2 regions of the Cryobacterium sp. MP_3.1 genome follow, and region 2 is predicted to be linked to the other one. Evidence: predicted binding sites of a transcription regulator. Region 2 holds the regulator's gene; the other holds the start of a gene.

Region 1 (6,874 bases), on a different contig from region 2:
CGAGGTGGGAGCGGGTGTCGGTGAGGAACGGCAGGATCGGCATCAGGAACACCGAGCAGTCCATGCCCTTGTCGCGGATCGCGCTGATCGTGGCCAGCCGCGCCTTGGTGCTCGGGGTGCCCGGCTCGACGGCCTGCTGCAGGGCGTCGTCGTAGATGGCGATGGACATGGCGAGGTCCACCGGCACCTGCTGGCTGGCCTCGTGCAGGAGGTCGAGGTCGCGGCGCAGCAGGGTGCCCTTGGTGAGGATCGAGAACGGGGTGCCGGATTCGGCGAGCGCGGCGATGATTCCGGGCATCAGCCGGTAGCGGCCCTCGGCGCGCTGGTACGGGTCGGTGTTGGTGCCCAGGGCCACCGGATGTCTGCCCCAGGTGGGTTTGCCGAGTTCTTTCCGGAGCACCTCGGCCACGTTCACCTTGACGATGATCTCGTTGTCGAAGTCCTTGCCGGCGTTGAGGTCGAGGTAGTTGTGGGTGGGGCGCGCAAAGCAATTGTGGCTGATCACGCCATTGGCGATGAAGTCACCGGTGCCAGTGGTGATGTCGATCATGTCCATGGTGACACCCAGGTCGTCGATCCCCATGATCTGCAGCTCGGCATCCGACTTCACCACCCTGCCCGTGATGGCGAGCTTGCGGTCGATGGCTGGGCCGGTCAAGTTGAAGAACCTCGACCGCATCGGGAGACCGCCGGTCACTCGAACGCAGCGGACACCATTTGACCTTGGGCCTTCGAGCACGTGATCGATTCCCAGTGCGCCCATGGACCGCTGGATGTTGTCGAGGATCGCGACATCTTTGTTGCTGATGCGCAGAACCCCTTGCGAACACGATCCCTCCGCGTCGAAGACACCCGCGAGGTACCCTGCATGCCAATCCGGGTCCGGCGATTCCGGCCAATCGATGAGATCGGTGATCCGAGTGTAATTCTCGGCCTTCCCGGAGTAGATCGAGTTGATTGACCGCCTCGCATCGGATGCGACGGCGAAGGGGCGGGTCTGCGTGCGAATGTCCTCCTGCTCGAGAAACAGGCGAGAGCGGTTGAGCGCTTCTGGGTCGGCCAACGCCAGCCTGAACAGGCGCACCGTGCTGCCGCCCCGAGCCCGACGCGGATAATCCCGGGAGATCATCATGCCGTCGCCCCGAATCATCCCTGTCAGGTAACCTCGCCGGTAGTTGGGTGCAAAAAAGTGCGGCTGGGTCGTTTCGGTGAGCCCATTGAGCCCGAAGCCCATGAGCTTGTTGCTCGTGGTGAGGTACGGGCGTTGCGCGATACCGCTCATCGCGCCGGTCACGAACTTCCAGCCGCGTTCGGTGAGGAATCGGTGGTCGCCGCTGGCCACGATCTCGGTGCCGTCGGCGAGGGTGATCCGGTGGCCGCGCTTGCGGGTGTTCCAGGCAGCGAGGACCGTCGTCTCGACGTATCGCCGGTAGGAGCCTTCCGCGCGGGTGCCGATGATTGCGTCGCCGACCCGCACCTCCCAGAGCGGTTTCTGGCGGCCGTCGGCCATCAGGATGAGGGTTTCCGGGCTCAGACAGTAGGTGCACGCATGAGAGCAGCCGCGGTACGGGTTGATGGTCCAGCCGAACGGCATCGCACTCTGGCCGGGCACCCGGTTGAGGGCGGACTTGGCGAGCACCTCGTGGAAGGTGATCCCGTCGAACTCGGGGGTGCGGACGCTGCGCACCAGGTTGTTCAGCCGGGCCAGACCGGGCAGCGCGCCGGCCTGCTCGGTCGTTAGTTCCTGTCCACTCCAGCGCATGCATCCAGTCGAACACATGTTCGAGTGGGATGCAAGGTGGTGGGTGTGTCACGCGGGGTGGGCGGCGGGGCGGGGGCGGGCTTGGGGGCGCATCCGCCGGCCGTGGCGGTATGCGGGGTACGCGCCGCTATGCGGGTGGCACGCCACCCGCATAGCGGCGCTTGACCCGCATAGCTCGCAGTCGGGCAGCGGATGCGGGCCGCGGGCGTGGCGCAGGCCGGGTCACGGGGCTCGACAACCTCGACCAGCTCGACCGACGGGACGAGCTCGACCAGCAGAAGAGGATCTACGCGGTGAGGTGCAGGGTCTTGGCGGTGGCGGCCAGGGAGGCGGCGGCCGCGGCGGGATCGTCGGAGAGTTTGGTGCCCAGGCTCGGGACCATCTCGCGCAGCTGCGGCTCCCAGCGGGAGTACTCGCCCGGGAAGCAGCGCTTGAGCAGGTCGACCATGATCGGCGCGGCGGTGGAGGCTCCGGGCGAGGCGCCGAGGAGCCCGGCGATGCTGCCGTCGGCGGAGGTGATGACCTCGGTGCCGAACTGCAGGATGCCGCCGGCCTTGGCGTCCTTCTTCATGACCTGCACCCGCTGGCCGGCGGTGATCAGTTCCCAGTCCTCGGCCTTGGCCGTGGGCATGAACTCGCGCAGTGCGTTGAGCTTGGCCGTGCGGGAGGCGAAAACCTCGCCGACCAGGTACTTCATCAGGCCGAAGTTGTTCTTGGCCACGGCGAGCATCGGCACGAGGTTGTGCGCGCGCACGGAGAAAGGCAGGTCGAACCAGGTGCTGGTCTTGAGGAACTTGGGGCTGAATCCGGCGAACGGGCCGAAGAGCAGCGAGGTCTCGCCATCCACTACCCGGGTGTCGAGGTGCGGCACCGACATCGGCGGCGCGCCCACGGCGGCCTTGCCGTAGACCTTGGCCTGGTGCTGTTTGACGATGGCGGGATTGTTGGTGCGCAGGAACTGGCCGCTGATCGGGAAGCCGCCGAAGCCCTTGATTTCGGGGATGCCGCTCTTCTGCAGCAGCGCGAGGGCGCCGCCGCCGGCACCGACGAAGACAAAGCGGGCCTCGACGGTGTTCGTGTAACGACCCACCAGGCTGAGCAGTTTGAGCTTCCAGGAGCCGTCATCCTGCTGCTTGATTGCGGTGACCTGCTGGTTGAGGTGCACGTCGGTGCCGCGCTTCTTGAGCGAGGCGAACAGGTAGCGGGTGAGGGCGCCGAAGTCCACGTCGGTGCCGGACTCGATGCGGGTCGCCGCGATCTTCTGCTTGGCGGCGCGCTTCTTGGTCAGCAGCGGGGTCCACTTTTCGATGACGGCGGGGTCTTCGCTGTATTCCATCCCGGCGAACAGCGGCTCACCGGCGAGCACGGCCATGCGCTTGCGCAGGTAGTCCACGTTGGCGGTGCCGTGCACGAAGGTCATGTGCGGGGTGGAGTTGATGAACTTCTCCGGCTCGGGCAGCACCCCGGTCTCCACCAGGTGTGACCAGAGCTGACGGCTGATCTGGAACTGCTCGTTGATGGCGACGGCCTTCTCGGCCGTGACGGTGCCGTCGGCAGCCTGAGGCATGTAGTTGAGTTCGCAGAGCGCGGCGTGGCCGGTCCCGGCGTTGTTCCACGGGTTGGAGCTCTCCTGCGCGAGCTCACCGAGGCGCTCGTAGACCTGGATGTTCCAGTCCGGCTGCAGTTCGGCGAGCAGGGTGGCCAGGGTGGCGCTCATGATTCCCCCGCCAATCAGGGCGACATCGACCTTTTCTGAATTCACGCTCTAACTCTAACCCGCCGCGCGGGCCGCTCCGCCGGGGCGCAGCAGCCCCCGGCTGCGAACGCCGGATGCGGGCGATAAGGTTGCAAAATGGACTCGACCGGTAGTCGTCTCGGCCTTTCCCTGGGCATCATCGCACTCGCTGCGCCCATCGTGGCGCTCGGCCTGTTCATCGGCAGCTTCGCGGTCACTGCCACCAGCGCAGCCGCCGGCAACCCTCTCGCCGGCCGCTCCTTCTATACCAACCCGAACTCGACCGCGCAGGTGGCTGCCACCGCCGCCGCGGTCGCCGACCCGGACTCCGCCGCGGCCGCCACCCTCGGCAAGCTGGCCGAGCAGCCCTCCGCGATCTGGCTGATGCCGGAGAAGTACCCGCTGAACACCGTGCAGGCCGACGTCACCGCCATCGCGGATGCCGCCGAAGAGGTCGGGCAGACGCCGGTGTTCGTGGTCTACGGCATCCCCGACCGCGACTGCGGCAACTTCTCGGCCGGCGGCCTCTCGGAGAGCGACTATCCCACCTGGGTGGCCTCCATCGCGACGGCGCTGACGCTGAAGGCATCCGTGGTTATTCTCGAACCGGATGCGCTGGCGCTGGCCACCGAGTGCGGCAACGTCGAGCAGAGGGTGGCACAGATTCAGCAGGGCGTGGCCGCTTTTGCGCCCACGGTCGCCACGGTCTACCTCGACGCCGGCCACTCCGACTGGCTCACCCCGGCCACCGCCGCCGATCTGCTCAACCGCGCCGGCGTCGCGCAGGTGCGCGGTTTCGCGACCAACGTCTCCAACTACAACGACTCGGCCGCCGAGCAGGCCTTCGGTGAGGCGGTCTCCGCGCTCACCGGCGGGGCCCACTTCGTCGTCGACACCTCGCGCAACGGCCGGGGCGGCAACGGCGAATGGTGCAACCCCGCCGGGCGGGCCCTGGGCGGCACTCCCGAGGCCACAACGGATGGGGCCTTGCGCGACGCGAATCTGTGGGTGAAGGAGCCGGGCGAGAGCGACGGCACCTGCAACGGCGGTCCGGCCGCCGGCGAATGGTGGAACGAGCGGGCCCTCGAGCTCGCGGCCGCTGCCGGCTGGTAGCCGGGCGGCGGGCCGAATCGGGTCTATCTGATGGATGCTCGACCCGCGTAATATACTCAGGTATGTCGACGACCGGGGAAATACGCAGGGTAGCGGTCATTATTGAGGACGACGCAGACATCCGCCATCTGCTTGAAGCCGTACTCACCCAGGCCGGGTTCAAGACCATCGCCACGAGCAACGGGCTCGACGGGGTGCGCGCGGTTCGCGCGTACGACCCGATCGTCACCACGCTCGACGTGAGCATGCCGGGCATGGACGGGTTCGAGACCGCCAAGCGGATTCGCGCATTCAGCGCCACCTACCTCGTGATGCTCACCGCCCGCGACGAAGAGATCGACACGCTGCAGGGCCTGGAGTCCGGCGCCGACGACTACCTCACCAAGCCGTTCCGGCCGCGCGAACTGCGCGCCCGCATTGACGCCATGCTGCGCCGCCCCCGGCTGGCACTGCCGCCGGAGGGTACCGAGGTCATCACCGAGCCCGCCGCCCCCGCGTACGCACCGACCGCCGGCGCACAGCTCGCCGCGGAACCCGAGTACACCCCCGCGTACGTTCCGCCGGTCACCGCGCCCGCTCCCCCGGCGGCCGACCTGCCGCCGAGCCTGGCCCCGGTTGCGATGAGCGGGCAGCACGTCGCGACCGTGCCGCTTCCCCAGGCCGGCACCGCTGCATCCGCCAGCAGTGACGCACGGGCCGACGACTGGATCGAGCACAACGGGCTGCGGCTGAGCAACGACATGCGCCTGGCCATGCTCGGCACCACTGAGCTGGACCTGACCCGCACCGAATTCGACCTGCTGGCCGCACTGCTCGAGTCGAAGCGGCGGGTGCGCAGCAAGGCCGACCTGGCGCTGCTGCTGCGCGGCGAGAGCTACGTGACGTCGTACTACGTGAACGAGGCCGACAAGCGTGCCGTCGAGGCGCACCTGAGCAACCTGCGGCGCAAGCTCGGTGACAGCCTCACCGCCCCGCGCTGGCTGGAGACCGTGCGTGGCGTGGGCTACCGGCTGGCGGCGTCGGATCAGGCCGGGCGCGACTCGTACTAGGGGTCGTTTTCGGGTCGCGGGGTCTCGACAGGCTCGACCGACGGGATGGGCGCGGCTTAGCGCTGCAGCGCGAACATGGTGGCCAGGTCGGAGCAGGCCAACTCGCCGACCTCGTTGAGGCGGCTGATGTGACTCACCGAGCCTTCGATGTCACCGTCGCGCAGGGCGTCGTGCATCATCGCGGCGGTGGCCTCCACCGTGACCGCCCCCACCATGGTGCTGCTCGAGCGGATGCTCAGCAACACCACGTGGGCTTCCTCGGCATCCGGGAATCGTTGGGTCAGCGCCACGGCCAGCCGCTGGGACCGGCTGTGCCACAGGTGCACGAAGTCGTGCACAAAGCGGCGCTGCATATTCTGGTCGCCGCCCATCTGGGCGAGCAGTTTGCGCAGGGCGAGGGCCTCGATGTGGGCGCTCACACCCGGTAGCCGCGGTGACGCTTGATCAGTGTGAAGAACATAGTCAAAGTCTGCAGCACTGTGGTCACTCCAAGGATCGGCCATCCGATCCACAGGATGGTGGACTGGACCATGATGGGTAGCTGCAACCAGATGAACACCATCGCGGCGGCCGCGGCGAGTCCCACTAGGAGGGGTACCAGGTAGGCGTTACCGGAGCCGCGCTCGGCCTTGGCCTGCTCGGCCCAGTTGTCGACCTGCTTGTTGCTGGCGAATTTGGTCCAGGCGCGCACGAAGTGGCCGATCCGCACCCACATGTAGATCTCGGCGGGAAGGAACCCGATTGCGAAGACGATGTCCTTCCAGGTGCGGCTCTTCATCGACATGGCGGTGCGGAAGTTGAGCAGGATGGCGATGACCGGCGGGATCAGCCAGATCGGGCTGAACACGAACGCGTCGATCGAGAGCGAGGCGAACAGCAGTATGAAGAACATCACCCGGGTGATGACGTTGACGATCATGGAGAAGTTCTCGAGCCAGCGCAGGCGCAGGTTGGGGTGGAACGGCTGTCCCTTGGTGTCGCCGCGCTGACCGGGCCACATGAGCTCGATGGCGCCGAAGTTCCACTTGACCTGCTGGGCATCCAGGCCGCGCAGCGTGGTCATGCCGCCCACGTTGGCGCGGGCCTGGGCGCTGATCTTGGTGAGGTAGCCGGCGCTCTTGATCTGCAGCGAGAGCAGGGAGTCCTCCACCTCGCTGTCCTTGACCCACGGGGTGGCCTGGTGGCTGTCGACCATGACCTCGCGCAGGGCCTTGA
Region 2 (6,874 bases):
GCACCGGCACAACCGGTCGTCTCCGCTCACACCCCGCCTCCGACCCATCCCTCGACCAGCCCTGCCGACACCCGTGCCGGAATCCACTCCACGAAGGACCATTACTGATGACCATCACCGTCCCCGCATTCCCCACCGGAACGATCCTCGGCTACCCGCGGATCGGCCGCCGCCGCGAACTGAAGAAGGCCGTCGAAGCCTTCTGGGCCGGCCGGATCGACGCCGCTCAACTCGAAGCGACCGCGGCAGGCCTGCGCAACACCACCCGGGAGCGGCTCGTGGGCCTCGGCCTCGGCCGCAGCGACTCCTCGATTCCGGAGAGCTTCTCCTTCTATGACCAGGTGCTGGATGCGGCGGTGACCGTCGGCGCCATCCCCACCCGCTTCGCCGGTCTCGTCGACGCCGACGGACACCTCGACCTCGCCGGCTATTTCACCCTGGCCCGCGGCGCCGGCGAGAACCTGCCGCTCGAAATGACCAAGTGGTTCGACTCCAATTACCACTACCTGGTGCCGGAAATCGGCCCGGAGACGAACTTCCACCTCGCCAGCGACCGCATCGTGCGGGAGTTCGACGAGGCTGTCGCCGCCGGCTTCCTCACCCGACCCGTCATCGTCGGTCCGGTCACCTTCCTGCTCCTGGCCAAGCCGAGCGAAACGGCCCCGGCCGGCTTTCACCCGCTCGATCGCCTCGACGACCTGCTGCCGGTCTACGCCACCCTCATCGAGCGCCTCGCCGCCGCGGGTGCGGAGTGGGTACAGCTGGACGAACCGGCCCTCGTCAGCGAGAGCATCGACATCCCGCGCGACCGTGCCCTCGCCGCCCTCGCCCGGGCCTACGACACCCTCGGCGGCCTCGACAGTCGGCCCGGACTGTTCGTGGCCGCGCCCTACGGCAGCCTCGACGACGCCCTACCCGTTCTGGCCAAGACCCCTGTCGAGGCCATCGGCCTGGACCTCGTGCGCGGCACCGTGCCCGCCGACGTGCCCGGCCTGGCCGACACCACCCTCGTGGCCGGCGTGATCGACGGTCACAACATCTGGCGGGGCGACCTCGCGGCGGCATTCGACAAGGTGGCCCAGCTGGGCGCGCTGAGCGACCGGGTCGCGGTCTCCAGCTCCACCTCGCTGCTGCACCTGCCGCACGACGTCACCGACGAGACCAAGCTCGGCGCCGACCTCACCGGCTGGCTGGCGTTCGCCGACCAGAAGATCGGTCAGGTCGCCACCCTCGCCCGCGGCCTCTCCGAGGGGCAGGCTGCCGTGCAGGCCGATCTCGACGCGGCCACCGCGTCGCTGGAGGCGCGCCGGGTCTCGCCCGGCGTGCGTGACGGCGCCGTACGCGCCCGCCTCGACACCCTCACCCCGGCCGACTTCAGCCGCGGCGACTACGAGGCCCGCCTGGCCGCTCAGGATGCCGTGCTCGACCTGCCCCCGCTGCCGACCACGACCATCGGCTCGTTCCCGCAGACGAGTGATATCCGCCGCGCTCGCGCCCGCCTGGTCTCGGGCGAACTCGCATCCGCCGACTACCAGGAGCTCATGCGCGCCGAGATCGGCCGGGTCGTGCAGCTGCAGGAAGACCTCGGCCTCGACGTTCTCGTGCACGGTGAACCCGAGCGCAACGACATGGTGCAGTACTTCGCCGAGAACCTCGATGGCTTCACCGTCACCGAGAACGGCTGGGTGCAGTCCTACGGCAGCCGGTGCACCCGACCGTCGATCCTGTGGGGTGACGTATCCCGGCCCGCGCCCATCACCGTGGAGTGGTCCAGCTACACCCAGACCCTCACCGAGAAGCCGGTCAAGGGGATGCTCACCGGACCGGTCACCATCCTGGCCTGGTCGTTCGTGCGCGACGACCAGCCGCTGGGGGAGACCGCCCGGCAGGTGGCGCTCGCGTTGCGCGACGAGATCGGTGACCTCGAGGCGGCCGGTATCCGGGTGGTGCAGGTCGACGAGCCCGCGCTGCGCGAACTGCTGCCCCTGAAGAAGAAGGACCACGCCGACTACCTGGATTGGTCGGTCGGGTCGTTCAGGCTCGCCACCGCGGGGGTCGCCGACCAGACCCAGATCCACACCCACCTCTGCTACTCGGAGTTCGGGGTCGTCATCGACGCGATTCGCAACCTGGACGCCGACGTGACCAGTATCGAAGCCGCCCGCTCGAAGATGGAGGTCGTGGCCGACCTGCAGACCAGTGGCTTCGACCACGGCATCGGCCCGGGCGTCTACGACATCCACTCGCCGCGGGTGCCCGGTGTGGCCGAGATCACCGAACTTCTCGAGCGGGCCCTGCAATCGATCCCCGCTCGCCAGGTCTGGGTGAACCCGGACTGCGGACTGAAGACCCGCGGCTATGCGGAGACCGTGGAGTCTCTGCGCAACATCGTCGACGCCACCCGCGCGGTTCGGGCGACGCTGGCCTGACCTCGCTCGCTCTGACTTCGCCGGCACAACACGAAGGCCCGACCCCTCGCGGGGTCGGGCCTGTTGCGTGCCTGGAGCGGTGCGGATCTAGACCGAACGCAACACCGCGACGACCTTGCCGAGGACCTCGGCGAAGTCGCCCAGGATCGGCTCGAAGTTGGTGTTGCGGGGGAGCAGCCAGGTGTGGCCGTCGCGCTGTCGCAGCACCTTCACGGTGGCTTCGCCGTCGAGCATGGCGGCGACGATCTCGCCGTTCTCCGCGGTCTTCTGCTGGCGGATGACCACCCAGTCGCCATCACAGATTGCGGCGTCGATCATCGAATCACCGACGACCTTGAGCATGAACAGCTCGCCCTTGCCCACCAGTTGCCGGGGGAGCGGGAAGATCTCGTCGATCTGCTGGTCGGCCATGATCGGGATACCGGCGGCGATGCGGCCGACGAGCGGCACCATCGCCGCATCACCTACCTGGATGCCGGACTGATAGTCGTCGGCGGCGCCGGGCGTGACCTCCTCGGAGGACTGAGGCAGCTCGATGAGCACCTCGAGTGCTCGCGGCCGGTGCGGGTCGCGACGCAGGTACCCGCTCAGCTCGAGCTGGTGCAGCTGGTGGGTCACGCTCGACAACGAGGACAGACCAACGGCGTCGCCGATCTCGCGCATGCTCGGCGGGTAACCGCGGTCGCGCACCGAACGCTGGATGACGTCCATCACCGCGCGCTGTTTGTCGCTCAGGCTCTTGCGGCGTCGCGTGCCGCCCTTGTCCCGAGGTGTGCTCTGTTGTGCCACGTTGACGCTCCTCTGGTTAGTCGGTTCGGGCTGGTGCTGGTGGGGCTCGTGCTCGCCGGGCTGGTGCTCGTCGGGCTCAGACTTCTCGGGCTCAGGCAGCAATGTCGGTGGTGTCTGTTTGAGTACAGCTACCCGATCGAAACTGTAGCCACAGAGCAGCGGTTCGTAGACATGCATTCGAGTGTGTTGCGGAATCTGTCTCCATAATATCCGGAAACAGGGTTGATTGTTCGAACACTCGAAGATATATTCGGAACATAGATTCGCATCTGGCCCTCCCGGCCGAGGGCCAGATGCGTTACCAGGAGGTTTGACATGAGCGCAGCATTTGCAGCACCGGACAACCACAGCCCGGCCACCCCGCCCACCACACACCTGCGGCTGACCCGCCGCGGGCGGGCCGTTTTCACGGCCCTCGCCGCAGTGCCCCTGGTACTCGGCGTCATCGGCATCGCCGTCAACGGCGGCATGGCCGCGGCAGAGGGCAGCGCGGGTGTCGGCGCGGCCGCGTTCGACTACGTCACCATTGAGGCCGGCCAGTCGCTCTGGCAGCTGGCCGAGTCTGTCGCCCCCGGACAAGACCCGCGCGACGTGATCATCGACATCGTCAACCTCAACCAGCTGTCCTCCGAGGCCGTGCAGCCCGGCCAGCGCCTCGCCCTTCCCGCCGAGTACTGAGCCGCTCAGCCCGGAGCCGATCAGCCCGGAGCCGATCGCCCCTCCCGCCTCGGACAAGAGAGCTCGGCCGCGGGCGCAACTAAGCTTGTTCGGGTGACCAGCCTCAACGACCTGCCCCTGCGTGCCAACCTCCGCGGACAAATCCCCTACGGAGCACCCCAGCTGCACGTGCCGGTGGCGTTGAACGTCAACGAGAACACGCACCCGATCCCGCCCGCGGTCGCCGCCGACATCGCGGAGGCCCTGGCCGAGGCCATTCTCACCGTCAACCGATACCCCGACCGGGAATTCAGCCAGCTGCGCGACGCCCTCGCCGGCTACCTCGGCCACGGTCTCACCCGCGACAACATCTGGGCCGCCAACGGTTCCAACGAGGTTCTGCAGCAGGTTCTGCAGGCCTTCGGCGGACCGGGCCGGTCGCTGCTCGGCTTCGCGCCGACCTACTCGATGTATTCGATCCTCGCCTCCGGCACCGATACCCGCTGGATCCCCGGCGGCCGTGACGCCGACTACGAACTCTCGCCCGAGACCGCCGCCCGTTGGGTGGAGGAGACCTCGCCCGACATCGTCTTCCTCTGCTCACCGAACAACCCGACCGGCACCCCGTTGTCGCTGGAGACCATCGCGGCCGTCTACGACGCGACCCCCGGCATCGTTGTCGTCGACGAGGCCTACGCCGAGTTCGCGCCGGACGGCACCGACAGTGCGCTCACCCTGCTGCCCGGCCGGGAGCGCCTGCTCGTGTCACGGACCATGAGCAAGGCCTTCGCCTTCGCCGGCGTGCGGCTGGGTTACCTGGCCGCCGACCCGGCGGTCACGGATGCGCTCCGCCTGGTCCGGCTGCCGTATCACCTCTCCGCTCTCACCCAGGCGGCGGCGGTGGCCGCGCTCGCCCACACCGGTGAGATGCTCGCCATGGTCGACGACATCCGGGTGCAACGCGATCGCCTGGTGACCGAACTGACAAATCTCGGCTTCAGCCCCCTGCGCAGCGGAAGCAACTTCGTGTTGTTCGGCGGGGTCGCCGACCCGCACGCGATCTTCGAGGCACTCCTGGCCGAAGGCATCCTGATCCGCGACGTCGGTATCCCCGGCCACCTCCGGGTCTCGGCCGGCACCGAAGCCGAGACGGGCGCGTTCCTGGCCGCCATCGCACGGCTCCGCCCGATAGCCGAATAAACTAACGCCATGAGCAACGTCACGCCCTCGCCTCGCCGTGCCCACCTGCAGCGCGAAACGAGCGAATCGAGCATCGACCTCTCGATCAACCTCGACGGCACCGGGGTGAGCGACATCCACACCAGCGTGCCGTTTTACGACCACCTGCTCACGGCGTTCGCGAAGCACTCGCTGACCGATCTCACCGTGCACGCCAAGGGCGACATCGAGATCGATGTGCACCACACCGTCGAGGACATCGGCATCGTCCTGGGCCAGGCCATCAAGCAGGCCCTCGGTGACAAGGCCGGCATCTCCCGCTACGGTGACGCCCTGGTGCCGCTGGACGAAGCCCTCGTGCAGGCCGTGGTGGACATCTCTGGTCGGCCGTACCTCGTGCACACCGGCGAGCCCGCCGGATTCGAATTCCACCTCATCGGCGGGCACTTCACCGGCTCGATGGTGCGGCACGTTTTCGAGGCCATCTCCTTCAACGCCGCGTTGACGGTGCACGTCACCGTCCTCGGCGGCCGCGACCCCCACCACATCGCCGAGGCCGAGTTCAAGGCCTTCGCCCGCGCCTTCCGCCAGGCCAAGGCCTACGACCCGCTGGTCTCCGGCATCCCGTCCACCAAGGGCGCACTGTGACCTCGGTCGTCGTCCTGGACTACGGCACGGGCAATGTGCACTCGGCCGTCAAGGCGCTCGAACTCGCCGGTGCCGACGTCACCCTCACCGGCGACCGCAAGCTCGCGCTCGAGGCCGACGGACTCCTGGTCCCCGGCGTCGGCGCGTTCAGCGCCGTGATGGCGGCGCTGAACGACGCCCACGGCGGCGACATCATCGACAAGCGCCTCTCCGGCGGGCGGCCGGTGATGGGCATCTGCGTGGGCATGCAGGTCATGTTCGAACACGGCGTCGAGCGCGGCATCGACACCGCGGGCCTCGGCGAGTGGCCGGGAACCGTCACCGCCCTGCCGGCACCGGTACTGCCGCACATGGGCTGGAACACCGTCACGCCCGACCCGGACACCGTGTTGTTCCGCGGGCTGGAAGAGGAACGGTTCTACTTCGTGCACTCTTATGCCGCCCAGGAATGGAGCCTCGACGTGATGCCGCCGTTCCCGGTTCCCCGCCTCACCTGGGCCGAGCACGGCGCGCCGTTCCTCGCCGCCGTGGAGAACGGTCCGCTGTCGGCCACCCAGTTCCACCCCGAGAAGAGCGGCGACGCGGGCATCCGGCTGCTGAAGAACTGGCTCGGCACGCTCCGCGACTAGACATTCCCCCGTCGGTCGCTCCATCGCGGCCGCACCAACACGAAAAGGTCACCACAGCACATCATGAGCGAGTTCAACAAGACCCCGAAGCTGGTCCTCCTGCCTGCCGTCGACGTCGCCGACGGCAAGGCCGTCCGTCTCACCCAGGGTGAGGCCGGTACCGAGACCAACTACGGCGACCCGATGGATGCCGCCCTCGACTGGGCGAACCAGGGCGCGGAGTGGATCCACCTCGTCGACCTCGACGCCGCATTCGGGCGCGGTAACAACACCGCTGTGCTCAAGAAGGTCATCAAGCAGCTCCGCGGCGTGAACGTGGAGCTCTCCGGCGGCATCCGCGACGACAAGTCGCTCGAAGCGGCGCTGAACACCGGCGTCAAGCGCATCAACCTGGGCACCGCCGCACTGGAGAACCCCGAGTGGGCCGCCAGCGTGATCGCCCAGTACGGCGACGCCATCGCGGTGGGACTGGATGTGCGCGGCACCACCCTGGCCGCCCGCGGTTGGACCAAGGACGGCGGTGACCTGTGGCAGGTGCTGGAG

Evidence for each region. Region 2 encodes LexA, which represses DNA repair genes until DNA is damaged. Its sites were predicted from a motif close to TCGAACANNTGTTCGA; they were not measured.
Region 1: the regulator LexA is predicted to act here: its motif matches at 1,771-1,786, upstream of RCH12_RS02150 (intein-containing Rv2578c family radical SAM protein).

The regions. Positions count from the first base shown of each region.
Region 1 covers NZ_JAXCHV010000002.1:111,854-118,727, reverse strand. Annotated here, with positions in the region: gene RCH12_RS02150 (intein-containing Rv2578c family radical SAM protein) at 1-1,762, opposite strand, end outside; gene RCH12_RS02145 (malate:quinone oxidoreductase) at 2,049-3,524, opposite strand; gene RCH12_RS02140 (glycoside hydrolase family 6 protein) at 3,615-4,610, shown strand; gene RCH12_RS02135 (response regulator transcription factor) at 4,673-5,659, shown strand; gene RCH12_RS02130 (hypothetical protein) at 5,716-6,078, opposite strand; gene RCH12_RS02125 (glycosyltransferase family 2 protein) at 6,075-6,874, opposite strand, start outside.
Region 2 covers NZ_JAXCHV010000005.1:29,771-36,644, reverse strand. Annotated here, with positions in the region: gene RCH12_RS04935 (methylenetetrahydrofolate reductase) at 1-108, shown strand, start outside; gene metE (5-methyltetrahydropteroyltriglutamate--homocysteine S-methyltransferase) at 108-2,429, shown strand; gene lexA (transcriptional repressor LexA) at 2,517-3,140, opposite strand; gene RCH12_RS04920 (LysM peptidoglycan-binding domain-containing protein) at 3,534-3,896, shown strand; gene RCH12_RS04915 (histidinol-phosphate transaminase) at 3,990-5,075, shown strand; gene hisB (imidazoleglycerol-phosphate dehydratase HisB) at 5,085-5,702, shown strand; gene hisH (imidazole glycerol phosphate synthase subunit HisH) at 5,699-6,331, shown strand; gene priA (bifunctional 1-(5-phosphoribosyl)-5-((5-phosphoribosylamino)methylideneamino)imidazole-4-carboxamide isomerase/phosphoribosylanthranilate isomerase PriA) at 6,395-6,874, shown strand, end outside.